3 regions of the Alkalihalophilus lindianensis genome follow, and region 2 is predicted to be linked to each of the others. Evidence: predicted binding sites of a transcription regulator. Region 2 holds the regulator's gene; each other region holds the start of a gene.
The links. Region 2 encodes LexA, which represses DNA repair genes until DNA is damaged. Its sites were predicted from a motif close to CGAACATATGTTCG; they were not measured.
Positions count from the first base shown of each region.

Region 1: the regulator LexA is predicted to act here: its motif matches at 850-863, upstream of ruvA (Holliday junction branch migration protein RuvA).
Region 3: the regulator LexA is predicted to act here: its motif matches at 1,291-1,304, upstream of RYX56_RS01360 (WYL domain-containing protein).

Region 1 is NZ_JAWJBA010000006.1:1,550-3,821, forward strand. Features, by position in the region: gene RYX56_RS16155 (YhcN/YlaJ family sporulation lipoprotein) at 1-35, shown strand, start outside; gene RYX56_RS16160 (BofC C-terminal domain-containing protein) at 202-771, shown strand; gene ruvA (Holliday junction branch migration protein RuvA) at 886-1,503, shown strand; gene ruvB (Holliday junction branch migration DNA helicase RuvB) at 1,523-2,272, shown strand, end outside.
Region 2 is NZ_JAWJBA010000004.1:337,186-339,457, forward strand. Features, by position in the region: gene RYX56_RS14250 (hypothetical protein) at 1-225, shown strand, start outside; gene RYX56_RS14255 (hypothetical protein) at 261-488, shown strand; gene RYX56_RS14260 (hypothetical protein) at 561-815, shown strand; gene lexA (transcriptional repressor LexA) at 962-1,585, opposite strand; gene RYX56_RS14270 (hypothetical protein) at 1,733-2,017, shown strand; gene RYX56_RS14275 (YneB family resolvase-like protein) at 1,977-2,272, shown strand, end outside.
Region 3 is NZ_JAWJBA010000001.1:240,592-242,863, reverse strand. Features, by position in the region: gene RYX56_RS01365 (manganese-dependent inorganic pyrophosphatase) at 58-990, shown strand; gene RYX56_RS01360 (WYL domain-containing protein) at 1,039-1,254, opposite strand; gene crcB (fluoride efflux transporter CrcB) at 1,398-1,787, opposite strand; gene RYX56_RS01350 (fluoride efflux transporter FluC) at 1,791-2,198, opposite strand.

The sequences.
Region 1 (2,272 bases), on a different contig from region 2:
GCGCTGTACAACGTCCGTTTGAGCGTTCACGTTAATACAATACAACCTTAATTAAGACAGGGGATCCTCCCTGTCTTTTTTCAATTTTGAAGATTTTTTTAAGAGAGGAATGAAAACATCGATTTACGGAGAGACTGAACTTATAAATGGAAGTTTTTATCTATTATAGTGATTTCACTAATGAATTGAACGGTGGTGAACATGGTGAAAGTGCTTCAAGAAATAAAAAAGAAAAAGGGAAACACTATTCTCATCATGCTTCTGTTGATACTAGTTACAACCTTTACGTTACTATTTGTTCAAACAGAACGAGGGCATGTTCAATCTGATTCTAACGAGAATAATGCGTTTGAAGTCTTAGGTCCTACGACGATGAATGTGACCTTGCAATACCTTTACATGGACGGTGAAGTCATCGAAGAGCAGACTGAAGAAACAATTTGGGCAATGGAAGATTTCTGGGCTCAGTATGAGGAGTGGAATTTACTAACTCAATCTGAGGAGCGAATGGTCTTTCAAAAAGAAATTGATGATATCTCTCCAGATTTAAAAATGAACGGTTATTTTGGGATTACTGAAGATGGAATTTTATCGATTTTTGAAGGCGTTCCCCAAGATGAACAAGTGATTCAGTCGTTTTTTCAAGTCGATACAAAGAAATTGAAAAGTAAGCAACATTCTGAGCTCGCTAAAGGTATTCCTGTTGGAGATAAGGATCATTATGAAGAAGTGTTAGAAGTTTTTGCAGAGTATAAAGAAGCTGAATTTTAAGGCTGTCTGTTAAACAGGCGGCTTTTTTATTTTGAGCAGGATGCGATTATACGAAGGGAAGGGAAATATGCTAAAATAGAAATAAACGTTCGTATAATGGAGAGGGAGTTCAAAGTGATTGATTACATAAATGGAGTGTTAGTGGACATCGAAACACAATATGTCGTAGTGGACCACCAAGGGTTAGGCTATCAGGTCTATTGTCCGAATCCTTACCGTTTCCAGCGCCAATTAGAGGAGAAGATTAGGATTTTTACCTATCAACATGTGAGGGAGGATCTTCTTCGGTTATTTGGGTTTGAGACAAAAGCAGAGCGGGCTTTATTTGAGAAATTACTCAATGTATCAGGGATTGGTCCTAAAGGTGCATTAGCGATTCTTGCTTCAGGTCAACCGGAGCATGTGGTACGGGCGATTGAAGAAGAAGACGAGGCATTATTAGTGAAGTTTCCTGGCGTCGGTAAAAAGACAGCTAGACAAATTATTTTAGATTTAAAAGGGAAGCTTGATGAATTTGCTCCAAGTTTATTCACAGATTCAGACGGATTAATTTCTGGATCAAAACAAGCCGTTAACCAAGTAAATGAAGAGCTTGAAGAAGCGCTTGAAGCACTACGGGCACTTGGATATGTAGAAAAAGAATTGAAAAAGGTTCGTCCTAAGCTTGAAGAGGAAGCAATGGAAACGGATGCTTATATTAAAAAAGCTTTGAAATTAATGCTGAAAATCTAAAATGAGGAGGTGGAGATGAATGGATGAGCGTATGGTCTCTGCGGAAGCTCAAGGTCTAGAGGAATCACTTGATCAAACCATTCGCCCAACGGATTTAAATCAGTACATTGGGCAAGAAAAAGTAAAGCAAAACCTGCAAGTTTTTATAGAAGCTGCCAAAATGCGTGAAGAGTGCCTTGATCATGTGCTTTTATATGGGCCACCTGGTCTTGGTAAAACCACTTTATCTGGTATCATCGCAACAGAGATGGGAGTACAAATGCGAACCACTTCAGGTCCAGCAATTGAGAGGCCAGGTGATTTAGCAGCTATTCTTACAGCGCTTGAGCCTGGTGATGTTTTGTTCATTGATGAAATACATCGTCTAAATCGCATGGTTGAGGAGGTACTTTATCCAGCAATGGAGGACTTTTGTTTAGACATTGTGATTGGAAAAGGCCCAACCGCCAGGTCCGTTCGTCTAGACTTACCACCTTTTACCCTCGTAGGAGCAACAACTCGAGCAGGGATGCTCTCAGCACCGCTACGTGATCGCTTTGGAGTAATGGCACGTTTAGAATATTATACAGAAGCGGAACTTGCGGTCATTGTAAAGCGAACAGCAGCTATTTTTGAAACGGAATTAGAAGAAGCTGCCGCAGTAGAAATTGCTAGACGTTCAAGAGGAACTCCTCGTATTGCGAATCGTCTGCTACGGCGAGTAAGGGATTTTGCGCAAGTTATGGGCAACGGCACGATTTCTGTTGAACTTGCAGCAGATGCTCTAGAG
Region 2 (2,272 bases):
TTAAAAGATAAAAACTACAACTATAACTTTAATAATTCCTATGTGACAGATAGCGGGAATTCAAATGTAAATGTGTATGTCGATACAGAAGCATTTGCAAGAGCTAATGCTGGCAGAGGACCGGTTGCTGGTGATCGCGACCGTCGTCATGATGACCGTAAACGTGACCGTAAACGTGACGAAAGACGCAGTGATAAATGCTGTTGCAGAAGTTTTTTCTGGTAATTTTGAATGAATATTAAAAATAAGGAGGAGAAGAAATGAGTCGTAAAAAGAAGCGTTTACACCGTGAATTACCTGAAATTTGGTTAAATGCCGAGATTGATAACGATAACAAAAACCGTAATCGTGTAGACAATGAGAACATCCTAAAAGACAAAAACTACAACTTCAATTTTAACGAGTCTTATGTAGACAATAGCGGGAATTCGGAAGTTGATGTATATGTGGATACAGAAGCATTTGCAAGAGCTCGCGCTAACAGATAATTAGTGGGTCCTATCAAAAATGGGCATTAGCTATGCTAATGCCCATTTAAATATAAGAGTGAGGTGAAATTCATGCAGCATCGTAACCAAACAGATACAAAATCTGTTGTAAGTGAGAGTGGAAACTCTGATGTAGATGTTACGGTTAATATCGATACTTCAGCTTTGGCTTATGCCTTTGCTTGTTATTTATATGCGGATGGCCGCTTAGACCAAAATCAATATCGCACGATGGTAAGAGAGATGGACCGTCAATTTAAACGTAGAGGCTATCAATCAATGGATCCTAACTACAATGCACCATTAATTAGACCATGGGCATTATAAAAGTTGAACATAAGCAATCAGTTTATAAATAAATAAAGAGGAGAGGTCGACGTTTAACCATTGTTTGATCTCTTCTTGGTTTGTTTTAATAAAGCAGGTATAAAAAAAGCTTGTCCTCATAGGATAGAGGGACAAGCTTTTTACTATTAATGAAGGGTGCGAAATACACCGATGACTTTACCGAGTACCGTAACATCTTTTAAAAGGATAGGCTCCATTGTTGCATTTTCTGGTTGTAAGCGGATGTAATCTTTTTCACGGAAGAAACGCTTGACGGTTGCTTCATCCTCATCTGTCATGGCAACAATAATATCACCATTATTCGCTGTTTGCTGCTGCCGAACGATAACCATATCACCGTCATAGATCCCAGCTTCAATCATACTATCACCTTGGATCACTAACACATAAACAGAATCATTCGTCACAAAATGATCAGGTAATGGTAGATAGTCTTCTACATTTTCAATCGCTGTAATCGGAAGACCTGCGGTTACTTTACCGACAATTGGTACGTACGCAGTTCGTTTTTCGTTGACTACTGTATCAAGTTCATCGAGTTCGAGAACCTCAATGGCTCTAGGTTTAGTCGGGTCTCTTCTAATAAAACCTTTCTTCTCTAGTCGTGAAAGATGGCCATGAACAGTAGAACTTGAAGCAAGTCCAACAGCTTCACCAATTTCTCGTACGGAAGGTGGATAGCCTTTCTTTTTCACTTCTATCTTAATGTAATCTAGGATTTCCTGTTGACGTTTTGATAGTTTTGACACGGTTAACACCTCGCTTGTGTTTTTATCTTGCCTAAATTGTACCATGCGAACATACGTAATGCAAACATAAGTTCTAAAAACGCTTGACACAAACGAGTGTTCTCATTTATAGTGAATGGGAACAAACATTCTTATGGGGTGATGGAAATGTTAAAAAAATTATCAGGTCAAGAACGATTTATTATTATTACAGCGGTTTTCGCGTTGATGTTTATGTATAGTTCGATCCTCTTCTCCGGGGAAATCAGTATTAAGGAAGAAACAGTAGTAGAAGCTGAAACGATTGCACAACAATCCGATTTATTAAATAATGAAGAGGCGCCTTTAACAAATGGAACTATTATTCAAGCAAATCAACTAGATTCACTAGAAAAGGAGACTGAAGAATTGTATGCCTATGCGTACGAGAAAACAAGCAAAGATGATAAATGAAGAAAAAGCAATTATCTATTGTCGAGTTAGTACAGAAAAAGAAACGCAACAAACATCGATTGAACGTCAACGAGCAGAATTAGAAGAGATTGCTCATAGAAACGACTTTACCATCGTGGAGATTATTGAAGAGAAGGCTAGTGGCTATGAAGTGGATCGTGATGGCATGCTAAAGCTTCTAGATTACGTGAAACAAGGAGATGTCTCGGTTGTTCTCGTTCAAGATGACACCAGAATTGGGAGAGGGCATGCCAA
Region 3 (2,272 bases), on a different contig from region 2:
ATCAGTGAGAATGGATGGCAATTACATACAAAAACTTGATAAAGAGGTGCCTTACTAATGAGTAACGAAAAAGTTTTAGTGTTCGGACATAAGAATCCAGATACGGATACGATCTGTTCTGCTCTTGTTTATGCAGATTTAAAAAGTAAATTAGGGATGAACGTCGAACCAGTTCGTTTAGGAGAAATCAATGAAGAAACTGCTTTCGCCCTTAATTTCTTTCAAGCTGAAAAGCCTCGTCTAGTCGAAAATGTGTCAAATGAAGTGGAGCAAGTAGCTCTTGTTGATCACAATGAGTTCCAACAAAGTGTGAGTGATATTGAGAGCGTGAAGATTATCGAAGTAATTGATCACCACCGTATCGCTAACTTCCAAACAAAAGAACCTCTTAACTTCCGTGTTGAACCTGTTGGATGTACGACAACAATTCTTCATAAAATGTATCGTGAAAACAATGTTGAGATCACAAAGCAAATGGCAGGTTTAATGGTATCAGCTATTATTTCTGATTCATTATTATTTAAATCACCAACATGCACGGATGAAGATGTAGAAGCTGCAAAGAGTCTGGCTGAGATTGCTGAAATTAACCTTGATGAGTATGGCCTTGATATGCTGAAAGCTGGTACAAAGCTTGAAAATCGCTCAGCAAAGCAAATCATCTCCATTGATAGTAAAGAATTTCCAATGGGTGAAAAGTTAGTGGAAGTTGCACAAGTAAATACAGTGGATGTAGCTGAAGTCTTAGCACGAAAAGAAGAAATTGCTGAGGAAATCAATGCGACGATTGAATCTAAAAACTTAGAAGTATTCGTTCTTGCGATTACAGATATTTTAGAAGGCGACTCTACCATTTTAACGTATGGCAATGGCGTTGCAAAAGTAGAAGAAGCTTTTGACGTTGCTGTTACAGAAAACACTGCCCTGCTTAAAGGTGTTGTATCAAGAAAGAAACAAATCATTCCTGCCTTAACAAAAGCAATCGGTTAATAGATCTTAGATGAACCTTGCTCCGTAGAACCTGGAGCAAGGTTCTTTTTACTGAGCAAATCGCCTGACTTTGTTACTTAAAGATAGAATATTGTCTAATTTGAATAATCGACGTTCTTTCCTCGTATAACAATACGCAATAACATGCTGGTCATTCAAGTTGACAACATCAATCACTCGCTGTGTCAGTTCTCCATTAGCTGATAGATAAATCATCTCTACCTTTTCCTTTCGTTCCATCGCTCTCATTAATAGCCCTTGCATGGTCTGCACCTCACATATATTTGTCATCATTATAAACGAACAAACGTTCTTTAATCAACCAAAAAAGGAATGCACGTTCGTATTTATTTTATGCAAATATAGGGAAATAATGACAAAAAGAACAGCCAATAAATGAACTGTTCTTAGCTTGTAAATGCGACCAACATCGAAAAACCGAGCAAAAAGAAGAGAATAGATCCAATGATACTAAACCCTATGTATAGACTTAATTTTCTCCACTGTTTGGCTTTGAGCAGCATAGATGCTTCAACACTAAAAGTGGAATAGGTGGTAAAAGCCCCGAAAAAACCAATCCCTACTGTTAAGAATAAAGGGTCTTCATAAGCTCCTAGAGGAATTTCTTGAAAATAACCACCAAAAAATGCTCCGAGGCCAAAGGATCCAATGAGATTAACCACGAGCATAGCGACTGGAAATGGAGGATCTAGATATCGTTTCATCATTGCTAAGCCAACGAGATACCTAGCAATCGCACCAATTCCACCGCCTAGTGCAAGTAAAAGTACATTCATTAACTAACGGCCCCCTTCCATTTTCTGTCGCGTCTTTGTTGCCAATCTAGTTGCTACTAAATAGCCTCCAAGAGCAAATAAGATGCCTCCAAAAAGCGATAGAACGATATAGAAAATCGCATCTATAGGAGTACGACTGTAAAGGAAAATCGAATCAGCTGCGAACGTTGACATCGTCGTAAAACCGCCACAAAGACCTACACCTAACCCTACTTTTATCCACTCTCTTGGTATAAAGACGATAAACCATGCAGTTAGAAAGCCTAATAATAAGCTTCCACCAAGATTCTCAATAATGGTCCCAAGAGGATAACCCAATTCTAATGTTAATACGTTAAAGAAATAGCGTAGAAACGTCCCAATTGCTCCACCTACTCCAATAGCAAGTATGTTTTTATATGTATTGTTCAATCGTTGACTCTCCTCTCTTTAAATTAAACCTTATTGTAGCGTAAGTTGTTATGAAATAAAAAAAGAAGCTATTT